Regions from separate parts of the Brevibacillus jepli genome, predicted to be linked through region 2. Evidence: predicted binding sites of a transcription regulator. Region 2 holds the regulator's gene; each other region holds the start of a gene.

What was found. The regulator CtsR, encoded in region 2, represses protease genes until heat stress. The targets are predictions, from matches to a motif close to ATGGTCAATAAAGGTCAAACA.
Region 1: clpP (ATP-dependent Clp endopeptidase proteolytic subunit ClpP) is a predicted target of CtsR. The motif match lies at 2,651-2,671, and genes of this name have one in related genera.
Region 3: AB1L17_RS07560 (ATP-dependent Clp protease ATP-binding subunit) is a predicted target of CtsR. The motif match lies at 3,519-3,539, and genes of this name have one in related genera.

What each region holds. Positions count from the first base shown of each region.
Region 1 covers NZ_JBFEFW010000004.1:275,381-283,625, reverse strand. Annotated here, with positions in the region: gene AB1L17_RS06905 (XTP/dITP diphosphatase) at 1-576, shown strand, start outside; gene AB1L17_RS06900 (metallophosphoesterase family protein) at 607-1,146, shown strand; gene tig (trigger factor) at 1,272-2,564, shown strand; gene clpP (ATP-dependent Clp endopeptidase proteolytic subunit ClpP) at 2,697-3,278, shown strand; gene clpX (ATP-dependent protease ATP-binding subunit ClpX) at 3,299-4,564, shown strand; gene lonB (ATP-dependent protease LonB) at 4,719-6,416, shown strand; gene lon (endopeptidase La) at 6,665-8,245, shown strand, end outside.
Region 2 covers NZ_JBFEFW010000031.1:932-9,176, forward strand. Annotated here, with positions in the region: gene AB1L17_RS25310 (MGDG synthase family glycosyltransferase) at 1-478, shown strand, start outside; gene AB1L17_RS25315 (HAD hydrolase-like protein) at 508-1,185, shown strand; gene AB1L17_RS25320 (CtsR family transcriptional regulator) at 1,387-1,851, shown strand; gene mcsA (protein-arginine kinase activator protein McsA) at 1,882-2,400, shown strand; gene mcsB (protein-arginine kinase McsB) at 2,420-3,496, shown strand; gene AB1L17_RS25335 (ATP-dependent Clp protease ATP-binding subunit) at 3,562-6,012, shown strand; gene radA (DNA repair protein RadA) at 6,118-7,485, shown strand; gene disA (DNA integrity scanning diadenylate cyclase DisA) at 7,494-8,245, shown strand, end outside.
Region 3 covers NZ_JBFEFW010000005.1:115,822-124,066, forward strand. Annotated here, with positions in the region: gene AB1L17_RS07545 (aminotransferase-like domain-containing protein) at 1-25, shown strand, start outside; gene AB1L17_RS07550 (hypothetical protein) at 143-649, shown strand; gene AB1L17_RS07555 (YqaA family protein) at 675-1,298, shown strand; gene AB1L17_RS07560 (ATP-dependent Clp protease ATP-binding subunit) at 1,341-3,479, opposite strand; gene AB1L17_RS07565 (TetR/AcrR family transcriptional regulator) at 3,694-4,290, opposite strand; gene rbsK (ribokinase) at 4,449-5,351, opposite strand; gene nfi (deoxyribonuclease V) at 5,518-6,195, shown strand; gene AB1L17_RS07580 (alpha/beta fold hydrolase) at 6,294-7,052, shown strand; gene AB1L17_RS07585 (non-ribosomal peptide synthetase) at 7,160-8,245, opposite strand, start outside.

The sequences.
Region 1 (8,245 bases), on a different contig from region 2:
GTCGTTCTCGCAACACGTAACCAGGGAAAAGTGAAAGAATTCAACAGGCTGTTCGCAGATGCAGGCTGGGAAGGAATTAGCCTCGCTGAATTTGACGGTGTGCCTGAGGTAGTAGAAGACAAAGACACCTTCGAAGGAAATGCACTGAAAAAAGCAATCGAAATCTCTACATACTTGAAAATGCCAGCACTCGGTGACGATTCTGGCCTGGAAGTGGATGCGCTGGATGGTCGGCCTGGTGTCTACTCTGCACGGTTCGCCGGGGAGGATGCAACAGACGAGCAGAATTGGCGTAAATTGTTGAAAGAGCTGGAAGAGGTGTCGACAGAAGAGCGCACAGCTCGCTTCCGTTGCACACTGGCGCTGGTGATCCCAGGAGAAGAGCCGATCATTGCGACAGGTGCTTGTGAGGGTGTGATCGCCCGCGAGCCAAAAGGGACAAACGGCTTCGGGTACGATCCGGTTTTCTACATTCCAGCCATGGATAAAATGATGGCGGAACTCATGCCGGAAGAAAAGAACCAGATCAGCCACCGTGCTCGTGCCATGCGGCAGCTGCTTGAGGTCATCAAGTAGACTAGATAGAAAACAGGAGAGTGAGGCGTGATGGGAATTCTCATCATGAGCGATAGCCACGGCTTGGTCTGGGAAGTAAGCCAGGTCGTCAACCGACATCATGTCGATAAAATTTTGCATTGCGGCGATTTTTGTGTAGACCATCTGCGCGAGCCGTTCTCCAAAATGACGCTTGTCCGAGGCAATTGCGATTCGACAAAAGAGGTGCCGACCGAGCAAGAGACCGATTGGCGCGACCTTCACATCCTGCAAACGCACGGGCATCTTTTCGGGGTAAAAGGTTCTCTTTTGCGCCTTCATTACCGTGCAGAAGAAGTCGGGGCGAATGTGGTCGTATTCGGTCACTCTCATGTACCTGCCTGTGGTGTAGAGAGAGGCATATTGTTTCTGAATCCGGGCAGCTTGCAAATGCCACGCGGGTTTCACGTACCGACATATGCTGTTTTGGAAGAGACTGGCACGTCTCCGACAGAGGTTTACATAACCGTAACGTTTTATGACCACCAAGGCAACCCGGTTCCGCAATTGGGAGGAAACTATTCTATCCGTGGCCCGGCGAGGTCTTCTTGAAAACTGAAAGATTTGTGCTATACTAGAATGGTTATAATGGCTAGAATATTATCATCCGAGCCTGCGAAGATATCATGGCGCGGCTGGCGATGTTCTGTTGATTCGATTTAGGAGGGGAAGTTTACGTGGCAGCAAATTGGGAAAAGGTAGAGAATAACCAGGGAGTCCTGACGGTTGAAGTAGATGCTACGCAAGTAGACGCAGCATTGGATCAAGCGTTTAAAAAAGTGGTTCAAAAAGTTCAAGTTCCAGGATTCCGTAAAGGAAAAGTACCACGCAAAATGTTCGAATCCCGTTTTGGTGTAGAATCTCTGTACCAAGACGCTCTTGACATTCTGCTTCCAACTGCATATGGACAAGCTGTTCGTGAAGCTGGTATCGAGCCAGTAGATCGTCCAGAAGTTGACGTAACGCAAATGGAACAAGGGAAAAACCTGATCTTCAAAGCGACTGTAACTGTGAAGCCTGAAGTGAAGCTGGGCGACTACAAAGGTCTGTCCATCGAAGAGAAAGACTTCTCTGTAACAGAAGAGAGCGTTGACGCTGAACTGAAGCGTATGCAAGAGCGTCATGCTGAGCTCGTAGCAGTAGAAGAGGGTGCCGCACAAACAGGCGACATCGCTGTAATCGATTTCGAAGGCTTCCAGGACGGAGTAGCTTTTGAAGGCGGTAAAGCGGAAGATTACTCTCTGGAACTGGGTTCCGGTACTTTCATCGCAGGGTTCGAAGAGCAATTGGCTGGCATGAACATCGGCGAAGAAAAAGAAATTACCGTAACTTTCCCTGAAGAATACCACTCTCCTAACCTCGCTGGTAAAGAAGCGGTATTCCAAGTGAAGCTGAACAGCCTGAAGCGCAAAAACCTGCCTGCTTTGGATGATGAGTTTGCCAAAGATGTGAGCGAGTTCGACACGCTGGAAGAGCTGAAAGCAGACACCAAGAAAAAACTCGAAGAAAAAACAGCGCAAGAAAAAGATCAATATGTTCGTGAGCAGCTCGTTCTGAAAGCAGCTGAAAACGCTGAGATCGAATTGCCAGCAGTAATGGTTGAGCATGAATTGGATCAAATGGTAAATGAATTTGGTCAACGTCTGCAATACCAAGGCATGACTCTGGAACTGTACTACCAGTTCTCCGGCATGGATGAGAGCCAACTGCGTGATCAATTGCGTGCAGACGCAACATCCCGCGTACGCACTTCCTTGACTTTGGAAGCAATCGGCAAAGCAGAAAACATCGAAGCTACTGAAGAAGATGTAAATGCAGAGCTGGACAAACTGGCTGGCGTATATGGCCGCCCAGCAGATGAGCTGCGCAAAATCTTCTCCGCACAAGATGGCATGGTTGCTTTGTACCGCGACGTGCAAACTCGCAAAACAGTAGATTTGCTGGTTGCAGAAAGCAAAGTAACTGCATAAGCTTAGAAGAACGCATGATTGGGCAGTGGTCAGGCTTACCCTGGACACTGGCTGTCAAGACCACAAGGCACGAGTGTATCGTGCCTTGTTTTTCCACCATTGACTTTTTTCGGCAAAGGAGGAAAATACATAATGCTGATCCCTATGGTCATCGAGCAAACAAGCAGGGGCGAGCGCTCCTATGATATTTACTCGCGCCTCTTGAAAGACCGGATTATTTTGTTGGGCACCGAGATTGATGATGAGATCGCCAATCTGGTTGTTGCTCAGCTGCTATTCTTGCAGGCAGAAGATCCGGACAAAGACATATCGCTATACATAAACTCTCCAGGTGGTTCTGTTACAGCAGGAATGGCCATCTACGACACCATGCAGTACATCAAACCAGATGTGTCCACGATTTGTGTGGGCATGGCTGCCAGCATGGGTGCATTCCTATTGGCTGCTGGTGCCAAAGGCAAGCGTTTTGCCCTGCCGAATGCTGAAGTGATGATTCATCAGCCACTCGGCGGTGTTCGCGGGCAAGCAGAAGACATCCGTATTCATGCGGAATGGATTCTGAAAACGAAGCGTCAACTGAATCAGATTTTGTCTGAGCGGACAGGTCAGCCTTACGAACGTGTAGAGCAGGATACAGACCGCGACAATTTCATGAGCGCAGAAGAAGCAAAGGCCTACGGATTGATTGACTCTATTATTGAACGCAAAAACTGACCCGTTGTGAGGTGAAGCGCATGTTTAAGTTTAACGACGACAAAGGCCAATTGAAGTGTTCCTTCTGCGGCAAGTCCCAGGAACAGGTGCGCAAGCTGGTAGCTGGTCCTGGTGTTTACATTTGTGACGAATGTATCGAACTGTGCAATGAAATTGTACAGGAAGAACTGGGTACTGAAGAAGAAATTGATATGAAAGAAATTCCAAAGCCAGTGGAAATCCGCAAAATCTTGGACGACTATGTTATCGGTCAAGATATGGCGAAGAAGTCCTTGTCTGTAGCGGTGTACAACCACTACAAACGGATTAATTCCGGGGCGAAGATCGAGGATGTGGAGCTGCAAAAATCCAACATCATGCTGATCGGTCCAACTGGTAGCGGTAAAACGTTGCTCGCGCAAACATTGGCGCGCATTCTGAATGTACCTTTCGCGATTGCTGACGCAACTTCTTTGACAGAAGCAGGCTATGTGGGCGAAGACGTAGAAAATATTTTGCTCAAGCTCATTCAAGCTGCTGACTATGATGTCGAGAAGGCGGAAAAAGGAATCATTTACATTGACGAGATTGATAAGGTAGCCCGCAAGTCGGAAAACCCATCCATCACTCGCGATGTATCTGGTGAAGGCGTACAGCAAGCGCTTTTGAAAATTTTGGAGGGGACAGTGGCGAGTGTTCCACCACAAGGCGGACGCAAGCATCCTCATCAAGAGTTTATCCAAATCGACACCTCGAACATTTTGTTCATCTGCGGCGGTGCATTTGATGGCGTCGAGCAGATTATCAAGCGTCGTTTGGGTAAAAAAGTAATTGGTTTCGGTGCAGACTTCGGCGATGGCGTAAAAGGCGATCTGAAAGCCGGAGAATACCTGAAATACATCTTGCCGGAAGACCTGCTCAAGTTTGGTCTGATTCCGGAGTTCGTAGGTCGTCTGCCGGTTCTGGCTACATTGGAGCCGTTGGATGAGGAGACGCTCGTGCGCATCCTGACAGAGCCGAAAAACTCTCTGGTGAAGCAGTACCAAAAATTGCTGAGTCTCGACGGTGTTGAGCTGGAGTTTGATGCCGGAGCACTGTTGCAAATCGCCAAAGAAGCGATTAAACGTAACACTGGTGCACGTGGTCTGCGTGCGATCATCGAACAAATCATGCTCGATATGATGTATGAGCTGCCTTCTAGAGAAGACGTCAACAAGTGCGTGATTACCGAGGAAACGGTACGCGACAAAGTGAAGCCTCAGCTCTTGACCAAAGAAGGCCAAGAATTGCACGAAGAAACAGCATAAGCATCACCTACACAAAACCATCTCGTTTTAGGCGAGGTGGTTTTTTTCTTTTGGTTTACGTCTACGCTTGCGGGGCAATACTACTTGATATCGTTCAAGAGAAGCTGGTACATATGCTCAAAAAAGCTGCGAAGACGCATGGGAGGGACCGTATATGGACTATACCACATTGGTCATTGCTGTCATTGAAGTGGTTGTTGGTATCGTGATCGGCACCTACTTTTGGAACTTACTGCGAGCGCAAAGAAACACGAAAACCTCAACCGAAAAGGAATCGCGCAAGGATCTTGATTCCATTCGCAAAATGAGAATGGTCGCGTTGACTGAGCCTTTGTCTGAAAAAACAAGGCCAGCCACTTTGGAAGAAATCGTAGGGCAAGAAGATGGACTGAGAGCGTTGCGTGCGGCTTTATGTGGTCCCAACCCGCAGCATGTCATCATTTATGGACCGCCGGGTGTAGGGAAGACGGCAGCAGCCAGGGTCGTGCTGGAAGAAGCTAAGAAGAATCAGCTATCACCGTTTTCCGCCGATGCCAAATTTATTGAAATCGATGCGACGATTGCTCGTTTTGATGAGCGCGGGATTGCGGACCCGTTAATCGGCTCTGTTCATGACCCCATTTATCAGGGAGCGGGATCACTTGGGCAGGCAGGTGTTCCACAGCCAAAACCGGGAGCTGTGACGAAAGCTCACGGGGGTATGCTTTTTCTAGATGAAATAGGGGAACTTCATCCTGTTCAGATGAATAAGTTACTAAAAGTTCTCGAAGACCGCAAAGTTATGTTGGAGAGTGCTTATTACAGCGAGGAAAATAACCAGATTCCTTCGCATATTCATGACGTGTTTAAATACGGTTTGCCAGCCGACTTCCGTCTGGTTGGAGCAACGACGAGGCTGCCAGATGAATTGCCTGCAGCGCTTCGTTCACGCTGCCTGGAAATCTTTTTCCGTCCATTGAAGGCAGCTGAAATTGGGAGTATTGTACGTACGGCTGTGCCTAAAATGAACATGAATATAGAAGATGGCGCAGTTACAGTGATCGAGCGCTACGCGACGAATGGACGCGAAGCGATCAATACACTCCAGATCGCTGCGGGAATTGCCCTGACAGAAGAACGCAACGACATTCAGGCAGCCGATGTGGAATGGGTAATGCACAGTAGCCAAAAATCGCCCCGCCCGGAAAAGCAGGTGCATGATACACCGCAAGTTGGATTAGTCAACGGTCTTGCAGTGTACGGTCCGAACATGGGAAGTGTGATGGAGCTTGAGGTAACTGCTTCACCCGCGGCAGTTCCTGGCCAAGGGCGAATGGCGATGACAGGAATGGCTGAGGAAGAGGAAATGGGAACCCGCAGCAGAACGATTCGCAGAAAGTCGATGGCAAAAGGCTCGATCGAAAACGTTTTGACTGTACTGAACAGAATGGGTGTCCGCCCGTATGATTACGATTTGCATATTAATTTTCCGGGAGGCATACCGGTTGATGGGCCTTCTGCGGGAATTTCCATAGCAACGGCTATTTACTCGGCGATTATGAATCAGCCTGTCGATAATTTGCTGGCGATGACTGGAGAAGTGAGCATTCATGGAAAGGTAAAACCGGTTGGTGGGGTCGTGGCGAAGGTGGAGGCAGCCAAACAAGCGGGAGCCACCAGAGTACTCATTCCACAAGAAAACTGGCAAAGCATTTTCACCGACATGAAAGGGATCGAGATCATCCCGGTGTCCACTGTCTCCGAAGTCATTGAGCTTGCTGTACCGCAAGCTGCCATGCAAGAAGAAGAGGCAACAGGCTTTACTTTGCAAATCCCTGCGGAAGATCTCGCTTCGTCTCCGCTATCGCTGTAACAGTCGGGTATGCTCGTGGATTAGACATCGGATTGTGTTTGCGCTACAATGGTAAAAAGCTTCTGCTTGCAAAGAGCCTGAGGCCTTGCCCGGCCTGAAAACGGGCCCCAAAAAAGTGATTGTGTAGGATCTTTTTTGTCTCGTTATTTGGGGCCGGGCAGGCGTTTGAGAAACGGCTTTGAGGGCCGTTTTTGTCTGTTAAGAGGCTCTTGGTAAGAGGGTAGATCAACAAGGAGAGGTGCATCCGCTTGGGCGAACGTTCCGGTAAACGAGAATTACCGCTTCTCCCGTTGCGAGGATTGCTTGTTTATCCGACAATGGTACTCCATTTGGACGTTGGACGAGAAAAGTCCATCCGCGCATTGGAGCAAGCCATGGTAGACGATAACAAGATTTTGCTTGCGACACAGGAAGAGGTCCATATAGAAGAGCCAGATGCTGAGCAAATCTACAGTATTGGTACTGTTGCGCGTGTGAAACAAATGCTGAAGCTGCCAAATGGTACAATCCGTGTTTTGGTAGAAGGCTTGCAACGCGCGAAGATCGAGGAATATCTTCAACAGGAAGAGTATTTCGTCGTGTCGATTACATATTTGCAAGATGAAAAAGCAGAACAAAACGAAGTGGAAGCATTGATGCGTTCCTTGCTGGGCCACTTTGAGCAGTACATCAAGCTGTCCAAAAAGGTTTCCCCAGAGACGTTAACGTCCGTGACGGATATTGAGGAACCGGGACGATTGGCGGATGTGATTGCGTCGCATTTGCCGCTCAAGATGAAGGACAAACAAGAGATTTTGGAGACGACCAACATCAAGGAACGTCTCGAGATTCTTTTGACCATTTTGAACAACGAGCGCGAGGTACTGGAGCTAGAGCGCAAGATCGGCAATCGCGTGAAGAAACAGATGGAGCGCACGCAAAAGGAATACTACCTGCGTGAGCAAATGAAAGCCATCCAAAAAGAGCTGGGCGACAAAGATGGACGCCAAGGCGAAGTGGATGAGCTGCGTGCCGAGCTCGAAAAATCGGATGCTCCTGAGCGTATCAAAGCAAAGATCGAGAAGGAGCTCGAACGTCTGGAAAAGATGCCGTCGACTTCTGCGGAAGGCTCGGTCATCCGCACGTACATTGATACCTTGTTCGCGCTGCCGTGGACGAAAACGACAGAAGACAATCTGGATATTCATCATGCACAGAAGGTTCTCGATGAAGATCATTACGGATTGGATAAGCCAAAAGAACGCGTATTGGAGTATTTGGCAGTACAAAAGCTGGTAAACTCCATGCGTGGACCGATCCTTTGTCTGGTAGGGCCTCCAGGTGTCGGTAAAACATCCCTCGCTCGTTCGGTAGCGCGTGCAATCGGGCGCAATTTCGTACGGATTTCATTGGGTGGGGTGCGCGACGAAGCAGAAATTCGCGGACATCGACGCACGTATGTAGGTGCTCTCCCAGGACGAATCATTCAAGGAATGAAGCAAGCAGGCACGATTAATCCTGTCTTTTTGCTGGATGAGATCGACAAGCTCGCATCCGATTTCCGTGGTGACCCTGCGTCTGCCTTACTCGAAGTGCTCGATCCGAACCAAAATGATAAATTCAGTGACCACTATATCGAAGAGACCTATGATTTGACGAACGTCATGTTTATCACGACGGCAAACAGTCTCGATACGATTCCGCGGCCGCTCTTAGACCGGATGGAGGTCATCTCTATCTCGAGCTATACAGAGCTGGAAAAGCTGAACATTTTGCGTGACTACCTCTTGCCAAAGCAAATGCAGGATCACGGTTTGGGCAAAGATAAGCTGAAAATGAACGATGATGCG
Region 2 (8,245 bases):
GGAAAAGGTATTAGATGGTCTGGAAGAGATTAATATTCCGTTGAAAACCTTTGTGTTAACAGGGACAAACGATAAGCTGTACAAAAAAGTTGTGAACCGTACGTATCGCCACGAGGTAGTACCGCTAAAATTCATCAATAATTTCCACGAGTACTTGGAAACGGCTGATTTAATTGTAACTAAATCAGGTGGACTCACATCAGCTGAAGTGATGAGTAAACGGGTACCGATGATTATTTATAACCCTTTGCCTGGACAGGAAGAGAGGAACAGTCACTTTTTGCTCAATAACGGATGTGCGGTACATGCCAATCTGTCGGAGCAGTTGATTTACTTTATTGATGAACTATTACACAGCCCGTCAAAAGTCGACTATATGCGGCGAATGGGGCAAAAAATCTCGAAGCCAGATGCTGCACAACGAATTACCGAGTTTATCATGGAAGACATGAATATGGTGCAAGGAGAAGTAGAATAGCTGCCTAGCCAGACAAAATGGAGGAGCCCATGAGTGTACCATACGCCATATTATTTGATATGGATGGCACGTTACTGCAAACAGAAAAGCTGTCTACACCAGCATTTATTCGAACGTTTGACCAGCTTCGTCAAAAAGGGCTATGGCAAGGTGAGACCCCTGACGAACGTGAACTGATCCATGTACTGGGAATGACGATCGAGCAGATTTGGGATAAATTGCTGCCGGGTGCGAGTGATGAAGCCATTCGCTCAGCAGACGCTTTCTTATTAGACAATGAAATCCAGTTAATCAAAGAAAGAGTGACCGAGCTTTATCCAGAAGTAAAAGCAACCCTGGAAAATCTGCATGCAAAAGGATTTGCTTTGTTTGTAGCGAGTAATGGTCAGGAAGCGTACATCGATGCCATTTGTCACGAATATGGGTTAAAGCCGCTGATGACCGACCTATACTCGGCTGGCCGATTCCGTACGCAAACGAAAAATGACCTGGTTGCAAAACTTTTGTCTGATTACAAAGTCGGGCAGGCAATCATGGTAGGCGATCGCCACTCCGACGTGGAAGCAGGGAAGACCAATGGCTTATTTACCATTGGATGCGACTTTGGTTTTGCCAAACCAGGTGAACTTGACGGTGCCGATGTCATCATTACCAGCTTCTCTCAGCTGCTGAGTCATTTGCCAGCAATCGACACCAATGCACAATAACAAACATAAACCATTCCTCAGGGAGTGGTTTTTTTGTTGATGATGTCCTTGTTTCAAGCGACCCTCTTTTGCCCACACTAGAATGTGTAAGGGACACTTGCGGGCACGCAATAAACCCATTATAATTAACGTCAAAGATAGTCAAAGTCAATGGTGACAACACTCTTAAAGAACAAGCACAGAGGAATAGGAGGCGATGACTTGCGTAACATCTCGGACATCATTGAACATCACTTGAAAAGCATCATTACAAACAGTCCCAATGGATCGATCGAGATTCAGCGTAGTGAGCTTGCCGACCATTTTCAATGTGTGCCGTCTCAGATCAACTACGTCATCAATACGCGTTTTACTGTTCAAAAAGGATATATCGTAGAAAGTAAACGCGGAGGCGGCGGGTATATTCGAATACGCAAGGTGCAAATTGTCAGCAAAGCACGCTTGCAGGAATTGTTAACGGAAGAACTGATTGGCGAAAGTATCAGTCAGAGCGTAGGAAACGCGATCGTAGAAAGATTGCTGGAGGAAGGTCTAGTCAACATCAGGGAAGCAACATTAATGAAAATCGCTACCTCGCGAAGCGTTTTAACTCTAGAAGCTGAATTGCGAGATCGTTTGCGGGCAAATATTTTAAAGCAGATGATCGCAGCGATCTTGTTGAGGTAATTAAAAGCAAGCGTTAGGAGGTATGATGAAATGAACTGTGAGGAATGCGGAAAACGACCGGCGACACTGCATTTGACGAAAATCGTCAATGGTGAGAAAACCGAATACCATATTTGCGAGCACTGTGCTCAGGAAAAAGGCGACGTCTTTACCGGCTTTCACAACTTCAGCATCAATAATCTCCTGTCAGGACTTTTAAAATTCGATCCCATGCAAAAGAATGGACGCGAAACAGCGACGAATAAGCCGCTTCAATGCGAAACATGTGGGCTCACATATTCTCAGTTCAGTAAAAGCGGCCGATTCGGCTGTAGTGATTGCTACACCTTTTTGGGTGATCGACTGGACCCACTTTTCCGCAGGATTCATGGGAACACACAGCATAGTGGAAAAGTACCAGAGCGGACGGGTGGTCAACTGAAGATCCGCAAAGAGCTGGAGCAATTAAAGCAAGCGCTGCAAAGTCATGTCGCCAGTGAAGAGTTCGAGAAGGCTGCAGAAATGCGTGATCGAATTCGAGCACTGGAACAAAAAATGGCCCAATCGTAGCAAGGGAGGTAAGCTGGTTATGTCCCAGAAGCAGTTTATGCAAAATCCGTGGAGCAATTGGATGAAAGGAGAAGGTCCTGATTCCGATATTGTCATCAGCACACGGTTGCGTATTGCCCGTAACCTGCGCCAGCACCCTTTTCCGTTATTGGCAACGGACTCGCAGGGCGAGGAAGTCGTCAGAAAGGTAACTGAAGTAAGCGATTCGCAGGCCATGCGCAAAAAGCATCAGCTCCAGGTCGTCCATATGGACCAAATTAACCCATTAGAAAAACGCGTTCTCGTCGAGAAGCATCTGATTAGCCCTCATCTGGCGGAGGAATCACGCAAAGGCGCTGTATTGCTTCGAGAAGATGAGTCTGTCAGCATCATGGTTAATGAAGAGGACCACATTCGAATACAGGTACTTTTACCCGGTTTTCGCTTGAATGAGGCGTGGGACATAGGTACGAAGATAGACGACATTTTCGAGAAAAACTTGAACTACGCATTCGACGAGAGTAGGGGTTATCTTACTAGCTGTCCAACGAATGTCGGCACGGGAATACGTGCGTCTGTGATGCTGCACCTGCCAGCTCTGGTGATGACCCAGCAGATCAGCAGAATTTTACAGGCAATTAATCAAGTTGGTCTGGTGGTTAGAGGAATTTATGGAGAAGGAAGCGAAGCATTAGGGAATCTTTTTCAGTTATCCAATCAGGTAACACTGGGGATGTCTGAGTCAGATATCCTTTCCAACCTATACGGCGTAGCCAGGCAGATCATCGAACAAGAACGAGTAGCACGTACGTACTTGCTGGAGCATACGCGTATATCTTTGGAGGATCGCATTTTTCGGTCATATGGCATCCTGATGTATGCCCGTACGGTAGAGTCCAAGGAAGCGGCTCAGCGCTTGTCTGATGTGCGGCTGGGTATTGATCTTGGTATCATCCCGAATGTATCGCCGCTGGTTCTAAACGAACTGCTGGTAACGACACAGCCAGGGTTTTTGCAGCATCATGCAGGACAAAAGCTCACGCCAGACCAACGCGACGAAAGAAGGGCACGGTTGATTCGTGAGCGTCTGCGCGTAGTTGAATCACAAGAAGAGTAGTACGAATGGTAACACGCAATTGTTAATCTATAGAGAAAAAACACGGTTATACGGAGGTGTACGATATGATGTTTGGACGTTTTACAGAACGAGCACAAAAAGTACTGGCACTTGCACTGGAAGAGGCGGTTCGTCTCGGCCACAAAGATATTGGGACAGAGCATGTGCTACTGGGACTCATTCGAGAAGGCGAAGGGATTGCAGCAAAAGCATTGCAATCACTCGGGCTTGGCCTCGATAAAATCCAGAGCGAAGTGGAGTCGTTAATCGGGCGGGGAACAGAGCAGTCCGGTAGTAATTACACACCAAACTATACACCTCGCGCCAAAAAGGTCATTGAACTGTCTATGGATGAAGCCCGCAAGCTGGGTCACACCTATGTGGGTACTGAACATATTCTACTTGGCTTGATCCGTGAAGGGGAAGGCATTGCTGCTAGAATCATGAACAATCTGGGCGTTAGTCTGAACAAGGCACGTCAGCAAGTTCTTCAGCTTCTGGGAAGCTCAGAAATGATGGCATCTCATCAACCGTCTGGAGGAAATCCAGCGGCAAATACACCGACATTGGACGGTTTAGCTCGGGATCTGACAGCAATCGCTCGTGATGGTGGGCTCGACCCGGTCATCGGTCGCCAAAAGGAAATTGAGCGTGTGATCCAAGTACTTAGCAGACGCACCAAGAACAACCCTGTTCTGATTGGTGAGCCTGGTGTAGGGAAAACCGCAATCGCAGAAGGTCTTGCCCAAAAAATCGTCAATAACGAAATTCCGGAGACACTTCGTGACAAACGCGTCATGACATTAGATATGGGTACCGTTGTCGCGGGAACCAAATATCGCGGTGAGTTCGAAGATCGTCTGAAAAAAATCATGGACGAAATTCGCCAAGCCGGAAATATCATCCTGTTTATTGATGAGCTGCACACCTTGATTGGTGCAGGTGGAGCAGAGGGTGCAATTGATGCCTCCAATATTTTGAAGCCTGCTCTGGCACGTGGCGAGCTACAGTGCGTGGGTGCTACTACGCTGGATGAATATCGCAAGTACATCGAAAAGGATGCGGCACTGGAGCGTCGTTTCCAACCAATTCAGGTCGATGAACCAACGGCTGAGGATGCTATAAAAATCCTTCACGGTTTGCGTGATCGCTATGAAGCGCATCACCGTGTCAAAATTACAGATGAAGCAATCGAACAGGCAGTGAAACTGTCTGACCGCTATATTTCAGATCGCTTCCTGCCTGACAAGGCCATTGACCTGGTCGACGAGGCGGCATCCAAGGTCCGTTTGCAATCCTTTACCGTTCCACCGAACCTCAAAGAGCTTGAGGGACGTCTGGAAGAGGTGCGCAAGGAAAAGGACGCAGCGGTACAATCGCAAGAATTCGAGGAAGCAGCAGCACTTCGCGATCAGGAGCAAAAACTGCGGGAAGAACTGGATAAAACGAAAAAAGACTGGAAAGAGCGCCAAGGTCAGTTAAACATGGAGGTTACTCCTGAAGACATCGCTCAAGTTGTAGCGAGCTGGACGGGTATCCCGGTGTTGAAGCTGAAGGAAGAAGAAACCGAGCGCTTGCTGAAGATGGAAGAGATTTTGCACGATCGCGTCATTGGTCAGGACGAAGCAGTCAAATCCATCTCGCGTGCCATCCGTCGTGCCCGTGCTGGTCTCAAAGACCCAAAACGCCCGATCGGTTCGTTTATCTTCCTGGGTCCTACCGGTGTGGGTAAAACTGAATTGGCTCGTGCCGTAGCGGAGACGCTATTCGGTGACGAAGACGCAATGATCCGAGTGGATATGTCCGAGTATATGGAGAAGCATTCTACAGCTCGTCTGGTAGGTGCCCCTCCTGGCTATGTAGGCTTTGACGAAGGCGGTCAGCTGACCGAAAAAGTGCGTCGTAAGCCTTACTCCGTTATTTTGCTGGATGAAATCGAGAAGGCCCATCCAGATGTATTCAACATCTTGCTACAAGTATTGGATGATGGTCGTCTGACAGACTCCAAGGGACGTACCGTTGATTTCCGCAATACGGTTGTCATCATGACTTCCAACGTTGGAGCGAGCATGATCAAGAAGAATACGACACTCGGCTTCACGACCAACGATTCGGAAAGAAAATATCAGGATATGAAGGACAAAGTCATGGATGAGCTGAAGAAGAGCTTCCGTCCTGAGTTCTTGAACCGTATCGACGAAGTCATCGTGTTCCACTCCTTGGAGCAAGAGCACATCGAACAAATCGTATCTCTCATGACAGAAGAGCTGCGTAAACGTTTGAAAGAGCAAGACATTGATTTCCAATTGACCGAAGAAGCCAAGAAGGTATTGGCAAAAGAAGGCTTCGATCCGGCCTACGGTGCTCGTCCTCTGCGTCGTGCTATTCAGCGCCACATCGAGGATAATTTGTCCGAGGAATTGCTCAAGGGCACGATCAGTAAAGGCGATACCGTCAATATCGAAGCCGAAGAAGGTAAGCTGGTTGTTAAGCGTCTTGAAAAATCGAAATCGTAAGCGGGTCTAAACGTAATAGAATGCCTCCTGATTCGGGAGGTATTCTTTTTTTGGGTGCGTAATTATGATAAAAGTAGAGAAAGAAATCCAAGTGAGGGTGCGATTATGTCAAAGTATAAAACGAAATACGCGTGTCAAGAATGTGGCTATGAATCGCCGAAGTGGATGGGAAAATGTCCGGGATGCAGCAACTGGAACACCTTAGTGGAGGAAGTAACGGTAAAAAACGCACATCGTCACGAAGGTCTGAGTGGCGGTCAGCGCCAAGCGGCGATCCCATTAACCCAGGTAGCAAGTGAAGAAGAGCCTCGCATGGATACAACCATCGGAGAATTGAATCGTGTGCTTGGTGGAGGACTCGTTCCTGGGTCACTCATTTTGGTCGGGGGGGACCCCGGAATCGGAAAATCGACATTGCTTTTGCAGACCTCGTTTGCCTTGGCACATCAAGGGGCAAAGGTTCTCTATGTATCTGGGGAGGAGTCGGCAAAGCAAATTAAAATTCGCGCGGATCGACTTCATATGCAAACGCCGCCGATGTTTGTATTGGCAGAAAATGATTTGGATTTGATCGAACAGCATATTAATCAAGTAGACCCTGATGTACTGATCATTGACTCGATCCAGACGGTGTTTCATCCCGCCATCCAATCAGCTGCGGGAAGTGTTGCGCAAGTACGCGAGGCGACTGCCCAATTAATGAGAATTGCCAAAGGAAAAGGGATCGGTACCTTCATCGTTGGTCACGTAACCAAGGAAGGCTCCATCGCCGGTCCGCGTATGCTTGAGCACATGGTGGATGCTGTTCTCTACTTTGAAGGAGAGCGACATAATACGTTTCGAATCTTGCGCGCCGTCAAAAACCGCTTTGGTTCGACAAACGAAATCGGCATTTTCGAGATGAAGGATCGCGGTTTGGAGGAAGTAGCGAACCCATCGGAAATTTTTTTGGCAGAACGTCCATTCGGCGTTGCGGGTTCTACTGTAGTAGCAAGTATGGAGGGCACACGTCCCGTATTGGTTGAGCTGCAGGCTCTCGTTGCTCCTACTAGCTTCGTTACCCCAAGGAGAACAGCAACAGGGGTCGATCATCAGCGGGTGGCGATGATTATGGCTGTATTGGAAAAGCGCATGGGCATGATGCTGCAAAACCAGGATGCTTATGTGAATGTAGCAGGTGGGGTAAGATTAGATGAGCCAGCGGTTGATTTGGCGATCGCCGTAAGCATTGCTAGCAGCTTCCGTGATCACGCTACCAATCCACATGATGTCGTCATCGGAGAAATTGGATTGACAGGTGAAGTGCGCGGTGTCTCCCGTATTGAACAACGAGTGAGAGAGGCACATAAATTAGGCTTTAAACGCGTCATCATACCGGAGAAAAACATCCGCGGTCTGGATGCACCAGAAGATATTCAAGTGATCGGTGTCAGCAATATTGCTGATGCGTTGAACGAGGTGATAAGGAGGTAGGAGTGGGCATGCAGGGGAACAACAAAAGAACTCCACAATTCGGTGATGTGCTTCGCCTCGTGGCACCCGGAACACAGCTTCGTGAAGGGTTGGAAAATGTTTTACGGGCGAAAACCGGGGGCTTGATCGTCATTGGGTACGGTCCGGAGATGAAGACGATCGTAGATGGCGGTTTTTCCATCAATTGTGATTTTTCTCCTGCCCATTTGTATGAATTAGCGAAGATGGATGGGGCGATTATAGTTAGTGAGGACGCAAAGCGCATCCTGTACGCCAATACACAAATTTTCCCACCCTCCTCTATCCCTACGAGCGAGACAGGGACTCGGCATCGCACAGCGCAACGGACGGCAATCCAAACCAATCATCTGGTCATTGCTATCTCTCAGCGTCGCAATGTGATCACGTTGTACCAGGGTCATTTTCGGTATGTCTTAAGTGAAAGCAGCGTTATTTTGGCCAAGGCGAATCAGGCAGTCTCTACGCTTGAGAAGTACAAGGCTGTGCTGGATCAAACGTTGACGAATCTCGGTGCATTAGAATTTGAGGAGCTCGTTACCTTACATGAGGTTGCCTCTGTTTTGCAACGCATTGAGATGGTGATACGTATAAAGACAGAGGTATCCAAGTACATATGTGAATTGGGGGTAGAAGGAAGGCTTGTCAGTATGCAGCTGGAGGAGCTTGTTTCAAACATTGAGGAAGAGGCCCATATGCTCATACGGGACTATTCCAGAGATCCATCCTATTCACCTGATCT
Region 3 (8,245 bases), on a different contig from region 2:
TGTTTTGCGCCGCATGCACCGATAAATGATCCGTCTTAAGTCGCAGATGAAATCGGGCGAGAGTGCGTTTTTGGACAATCAAGAAACTTCGATAATGGAACTATTGAGTTGATCCAAAAACCAAGGCGGATGTGAGTGATTGTTGAGTAACCAGCGAACGATCTACATCGTATTATCAGATACAGGAACATGGTTTACCAGAATGATTCGCTGGTATACGAAGGCTCCATTGAATCATGCTTCCATTGCCTTTGATCCACAATTAACCGAGGTTTACAGCTTCGGTAGAAAAGACCCCCGAAATCCGTTTATCGGCGGCTTCGTAAAAGAAGATATGCAAGGCAAATTGTTTCAAAATGCAACGATTGCGGTATATCGTTGTATAGTAAGTGAATCCCAATTCAAAAAAATTCGTTCCATAGTCGGCCAGTTTGAAGTAGAATCGCATCTATACACATATAATTTGTTGGGCTTACTTGGCGTGATGCTGAATATTCCAATAAAGCGCAAAAAGGCCTATTTTTGTTCGCAATTTGTCGCCTCTGTGTTCGAAGGGGCCAATGTGCGGCTCGTGTCAAAATGCGCTGCATTAACTACTCCAGCAGACCTGGTACAATCCGACTTGATTGAATTGATGACTGGCAGTTAAAGATAGAATGACAAAGGAGAAATAGATGTTTCAGAACATTTTAGATTTCTTAATGGAATATGGCAATTTGGGAATGTTCATTCATTCTTTTGCAGACGCAGTCATCTTTCCCGTTCCTGCCTTCTTTCTTCAAGTGCCGCTCAGCCTTGTTGATCCTTCGCAGGCATTGTGGATTGCAACCGTAGGCTATATCGCTTGTCTCTTAGGGACACCTGTCGGTTATTTTCTCGGTAAAGTCCTGGGCAAATCCGTTCTGTACAAAATCCTCAAAAAAGAATGGATTGATGCTGCCACAGCGATGTTTCAAAAGAAGGGTGAAGTCGCGATCTTCATCGGTTCGTTTACACCGATTCCGTTTAAAGTATTTACGATCATGTCTGGTTGCCTGAACTTCCCGTTGTGGAAATTGATTGGTTATGCTGCCATTGGACGGGCAGTCAAATTTTACGCAGTCGGATTTTTGTTTTATTTTTACGGAAAAATGGCGGAAAGTATGGTCCATGACGTATCTCTCTATATATTTCTCATCATGGTGCCGCTCATCTTGGTCGGATTATGGGTGAAGAAAATCGTCACCAAGCGCCGCCAGCTGAAAATGGAAAGTACTGACGCAAGCAACGGCATCAATGAGAAAGTCATGAATAAATAGCAAAGAAACCCCAAATCGATGGGGTTTCTTTTTTGCACTTGGTTATCCTTTTTTGACACGAATCACTTCATCTTCTACATCAATCAGCATCGTTGTCACATTGTCCTCTTCCATCACCAGATCCGCAATTCTATCCTCGACGTATTGCTGAATCACACGTCGTAATGGACGTGCCCCAAAGGAAGGGTTGTAGCCCAGCTCAGCCAGCTTTTCTTTTGCGTCATCTGTCACGCTGATCTCCATTCCTTGCTCAGACAAATTACCCATGACATCTTGCAGCAGCAGATCAACGATTTTGACCAAATCCTGTTTTTCCAGATGGGCAAAGGAAATGATCGAGTCGAAGCGGTTCAGGAACTCCGGCTTGAAGTACGCACCCAGAGAGTCCAGCACGGTGGCCGGCTCAGGTGTTTTTGCTCCAAAGCCAACGGAAATTTTCCGCTCGCTCACACCTGCATTGCTCGTCGCAATAATAACGGTTTCCTTAAAATTCACGGTTCGGCCTTGACTGTCTGTCAGGCGACCATCCTCCAGAATTTGCAGGAACATGTGCATGACGTCCGGGTGTGCTTTTTCGATTTCATCGAGCAGGATAATGCTGTACGGATTGCGGCGTACGCGCTCTGTCAGCTGACCCGCTTCTTCATGACCGACGTAGCCAGGAGGAGAACCGATCAATTTGGATACTGAATGCTTCTCCATGTACTCGCTCATATCCAGACGAATCATGGAATCACGGGTTCCAAACAGCTCCTCTGCCAGCGCTTTGGACAGCTCTGTTTTCCCGACACCAGTCGGACCTACGAACAGGAAGGAGGCAATCGGTCTGTTTTTTGGCTTCAGACCAGCACGACTGCGGCGAATCGCCTTCGCTACTTGTGTGACCGCCTCGGATTGGCCAATGACTTTGGCTTCCAAATGAGCGGCAAGATTTTTCATTTTCATCTGCTCATCACTTTGCAGCTTGGTTACAGGAATTCCTGTCTTTTGCTCGATCAAGGCTTGAATATCCGTGACTTCAGCCTGTACGCGTTGCTCCTTGCCATCGATCTGATCCAGACCCTCTAAAATGCTTGCTTCCTCGTCTCTCAGACGGGCAGCTCGTTCGTATGCCTCTTGCTCCGTCGCTTCCTTTTTCTCCTGATTGATTTGCGCCAGCCGCTCATGCAGCTCTGCCGTATCAACCGCGGAGGATCTCAGGTTCAAACGCGAGCCCACTTCATCCAAAAGGTCAATCGCCTTGTCAGGCAAGAAACGATCTTGAATATAACGATGGGAGTATTCCACGCAGGCACGGATGACATCATCCGAGTAAGCGACTTGGTGGAATGCTTCGTATTTCGGACGCAATCCTTTTAAAATCTCGATGGCCTGTTCAACGGTTGGTTCCTTGACCATGACTGGCTGCAGGCGGCGTTCGAGAGCTGCGTCCTTTTCAATGACACGATACTCTTTCAACGTAGTTGCCCCAATCAGCTGCAGCTCACCGCGAGCCAGCGCAGGCTTCAGGATGTTTCCTGCATCCATTGATCCTTCCGCAGAGCCTGCACCTACCAAGAGATGAATCTCATCCACAAACAGGATGACGTTTTTGCGTTTTTGCAGCTCGGCAATCACTTGCTTCATTTTTTCCTCGAACTGTCCGCGAATGCCTGTGCCTGCTACCAGAGAGGCGACATCTAAAATGTACACCTGCTTGTTTTTCAGCTTGGTCGGTACTTGCCCTTCCGTAATTCGCAGGGCGAGACCCTCAGCAATCGCTGTCTTCCCGACACCAGGCTCTCCGATCAGAACCGGGTTGTTCTTGTTTCGTCGGTTCAAAATCTCAATGACACGCTCAATTTCTTGTTCGCGTCCAATCACAGGATCAATCAGTCCGGCACGCGCCGCATCGTTTAGATTACGGCCCAACTCATCAAGGATTCCGCCACCACGCTCTGGCGCTTGTGGCTGTGGTTGGCCGGAAGATTTGCCCGGATTCCCCCGGCTTTGGGCAAAGCCTTGCAGGAAGTCATCCAAGCCAGAGAAGGATGAGAAAGGACTAAAGCCCATGCCCACTCCCATTTTGTTGGTCAGCTTTGTTTTGCAATCCTGGCACAAATCGTATTTTTGTTGCTGATTTTGTACGCGTATATGAACAGTCACAGTTGCTTCTCGTTGTTTGCAGATTTCACAATGCATATTCAATCCCCCCAAAAGCGTTGTTTTGGAATCAGAAGATCTTTGACCTTTCCTGACCTTCGTTGTCCTTATTATAGTTTGACCTTCTTTGACTTTCAAGAGGGATTGTATGGTTTTTTACACTTTGCCCAGAAAAGGCACGAATGATCGCAACCCGAAAACGGCTTATTTTTGTAACATTCGGTACAAAAATTTGCGATAAAAAAATAACGCATTACGCGCCGAAGATAGATTCCATGGTGCCATTCATGATTTGTTCAGCCAATGTCCGATTTTGTGTAGATGTATTTAACACACGGAAGCCGTAGTAGCTGCTTAAAAATACGCTTGCCAAATCCACAGCAGATCGTTTAGGAGAGATTTCACCCGTTTGCAAGCCTTCCTCCATCACTTTTTCCATGGTTTGCTTTAGAAGTTCAACATGTCTGGAGGCTATTTCTTCAATCTTGGGATCGTCTTTCGCCCGTTCCAATCCTGCATTGATCAGCAAACATCCCGTTGGATTCGTTGATTCAAAGTCTTCCACCAATGCCCAAGCTAAAAAATTTTGCAGCCGTTCTTTCACGGAACCCGGACTTTCCAATAATGCCCGCTGTTCACGAATCCCTGTTTCGTGATAGTGTTCCACCACCGCTAGATAAAGCTCCTGTTTACTGCCAAACGTATTGTACAAGCTGCCTTTTCCTAGTCCAGTATCACTGCATAAATCATGCGTAGAACAACCATTGTAGCCTTTTGACCAAAATGTTTTCATGGCTACATCTACGATGGAAGTGTAATCAAAATCACGAGGTCTGCCGCGTGTGCTCAACGGAATCCTCCTTTCATTTCCAACTGTTATGGAAATCATACATATTATGTACCGATCGGTCAATAAATGAAATGTTTGCAACCGTAACCCATGCCTATAGAAAAAGCCCATTTTGAAAATCCTCTCTCAAAATAGGCTTGATCATTTCTTATATCGCATCAAAAAGAGTATGCTTGTACTTCCTCTAAAGTAGGCAGGGATGGTTGAGCTCCGTTCCTTGTCACGACAATCGCTGCTACTTTGCTGGCAAAGGTGGCCGCTTCGGTTTCTGTCATTCCTTGCGTGATCCCGACCGCAAAGGCAGCGGTAAAGGAATCGCCTGCCGCAGTTGTATCCACTGGCTCTACGCGGAAAGCCGGGATGTGGGTCGCCTCATGGGCGGTTACCAAGAGAGCGCCCTTTTCCCCCAGCGTTACGATGACGCGCTTTGGTCCACCAGACAAAAGCTTTTTGGCTGCAGCATGCACTTCATCTATCGTGGATACAGGCATTCCCGTGAGAATAGAAAGCTCTGTTTCGTTTGGTGTCAAGGTATGTACATGGGTTAATAGCTCACTGGATAGCTCGCGTGCAGGTGCCGGATTTAAAATGACTAGCTTGCCGAGTCGAGCAGCCTCTTTGACTGTATATGCAACGACAGGCAACGGAATTTCGAGTTGGAGCAATACGATATCGCAGTCCTTTAAAATGGATAGATTGTTTGCAATATGCTCGGTGCTGACGAGCGCATTTGCTCCCGGAACGAGTACGATGTTGTTTTCCCCGTCATCGCTCACATTGATAAAAGCCATGCCTGTCGTACCCGAGCGTTTGATCCCTTCTATGTGAACGTGCGCATCCGTCAGCCCTTTGAGCATGATCCGACCGTTCTCATCTTCTCCTACCATTCCGATCATGGAGACATGCGCGCCGAGGCGAGAAGCTGCCACTGCCTGATTCGCTCCCTTTCCACCCGGAATCAGCTCGAAGTGATGGCTTGCGATCGTTTCTCCTGCCTTGGGCAAATGATGAACATGGGTAACGAGATCCATATTGATGCTTCCTACTACTGCGATTTTCACGACGAGCCCTCCTAGTTACATCTCTAACATGATGATTCGGTCGGTTACAAAATAGTGCTTTTCATCCGAGAAGTCAATGTATTTCTCAGGATTGTTCATAAGTCTTTGAGCACCGGACGCCAATTGGATATAATGAACAAATCTTCTATCATCCGGAGGTAACCAGATGGAGCCGATTATCCAGCACTCTTGGAGCATTGATGAGCAAGAAGCCATCAACCTGCAGCGACAACTAGCCCAGCAAGTAAAAAAAGAAGATCAACTAGAGGACGTACGCTATGTCGCTGGAGTAGACGTCGCCTATCATGCCGAGCGCGATTTGTTAGTTGCCGGTGTTGCAATACTCGACGCCAATTCCCTGCAAGTAGTCGAGTCTGTCGTCATCCAAGACACCGTCGAATTCCCGTACATTCCTGGCTTGTTCTCTTTTCGCGAGCTGCCTCCACTGGTGAGTGCGTTCAAGGAGCTAAAAACAACACCGCAGCTCGTCGTGTGTGATGGGCAAGGAATCGCTCACCCGCGAAGATTCGGACTAGCCAGTCATTTAGGCGTCCTGTTTGACATTCCTACCATTGGCTGTGGAAAAACGAGACTGCTAGGTGAATATGAAGAACCAGCACAGAAAAGAGGTGCGTATTCCCCCTTGATCGATCAGGGTGAGATCATCGGCGGAGTCTTGCGCACACAACCGAATATCAAGCCAATTTTCGTCTCCATCGGGCACGGCATCTCATTGCCAACCGCATGCGCGTGGATCACCAGGCTCTCACCCAAATATCGTTTGCCCGAAACGACGCGGCAAGCGGATCAGCTCGTGAACAAAGTATGTGCGAAAGTTAAGTAGCCAAGCCCCAAGAATTATTCCCTACAAATAGAAACCCTCATTTGTCCAGAACGTATACCTACTGTGAATCCAGCCATAGCAGAGTGAGGTGTCGTACATTGGCAATTGAGATAACTAGTTTGGATACTTCAAGAGGGAAGCTGCAATACAATAGGAGTGGGAATGGCAAACCCAATATCGTTCTCATCAACGGCGGCTCTGGACCCATCGAAGGGTGGATGAAAATACTACCTGAAATTTCAGAGTCGTCATCCGTATTTTCCTATAATCGTTTTGGTGTTTCGGGTAGTGATAAGCCGCGAGAACCTCAAGATGGCTTCACGATTGTAGAAACGTTACGGGAGGCATTAACGAAAGTAAGATTTGAACCTCCATTCCTGCTCGTTGGACATTCATTAGGGGGATTATATGCCAATTTATATACCCGGCTTTACCCAGACGAAGTAGCTGGAATTGTCTTTTTAGAATCCAGCCATCCGAAAGATGTAAGCCTCAATGACTATCAAGGTAAGGTCGTAAAAACAATCAACAAGCTGCTCTCCATGTTTGATTCCTTCTCTTCTCACAAACCATTCAATGAAGTTCATTTTGTTAAAAAAACAGTGGAACAAATTGAGACAATCGATACTTTTCCCGACATACCCGTATATGTGATTACAGGTGGAAAAGAAAATCGTATGATGCCAGAGGAAGTTCGCAAAAAACGATTCGAACATCAGTTGGAACTCCTTTCATTATCTCGATACAGCAAACATGTCGTCGCTGAAAACAGTGGACATTTCCCTCAATTTTCAGAGCCAAGAGTCGTCATAGAGACGATCAAAGATTGTATCGAAAAGCTAAAACAAACCACCTAATAGCCTACTTCCTAAGCCGCTCTCCATTGCCCATTCGTATGAGAAAGAAAAAAAGGATGAGCAACGCACAGGGAGACTTCCCCTTTGCCTGACTCATCCTTTCCTATTTACAGATCAAGCGGTAATGCCAACAGCTCCGCCAGCTTGGCAGTATTCTCTCCCACCATGCAGCTGTAATGGTTGCCGGCGATCTCTGTCACGTTTAGTGCACCGAGGCAAATATCTTGCCAAAAAGCGATGGTCTCTTCGCTCGTGCCAGGCAAAAACTGAAACGGCTCGCGAGCTAGCAGGAAGCGAATGTCCCCCATGTATGGCAGCGGAGTGTAGCGAGCTGCTCTAAAGCTCTGACCAAACACCTTGCACAAGCCTTCAGCCATTTCCACTGGCATTTGCTCTCCTGTTGATTTGCGCAGTGCTTCGACATACGCGGTAAATCGTTCACTTCTGTCAAACGCGGATAATTTGCGGAACATCTCTCCCACCTGGTCCAGCTTCTCATCCCCGCCGATGCTGCATGCTGAGTCTTGCGGGATGCAATCCCCGTATTTCTCCACGAGCTGCAAAATCCCTCGTGCAAAATCGTGCTCATCCACTTTGCCAAAATCGGTTTGTTCCAGTGTGATATTCAGATTCGGAACGAAGAGTGCTTCGATCAAGAGATCGTCATTTACTTCTGTCATAATCGGAGGAATATCAATCAAAACCAGGTCCAGAATATGGACTCCCCGCTCCCCGAGTCTTCTCGCCACTTCGATGGCAATCAATCCGCCCAAGGAATAACCAATGAGCTGTACGGGCCTTTGCTCCGCTTCAAGCATGACCTCCATAAGGCACTCGGCATAGTCATCTGCGACCGTTTCTATCAGCTCCGACGGCTCTAGCGCGCAATAACGCTCACTATCGTCAATGGCGATACCGACAACGCTTCCTGTATGCTGTGCTTTGAGCTGTTCGAGCAGTGGACGAAAACTGTCCATCGTCCCCAAAACGGCATGGAATACAACCCGAAGTGGTCCAGATTCGTCGCCGCCATATGGAATCAGCACGGCATTGCTCGACTTGCTCCGTTTTTTCGGCAACGAGACTTCCTCACTCTGGTGCATCTCCTCATTGCGCACGCGTATGAAATGCGCCAAAGCTTCGACAGTCGGGAAGTTGAGCATTTGTCGGAGCAGGACATCGAACGGGATGGC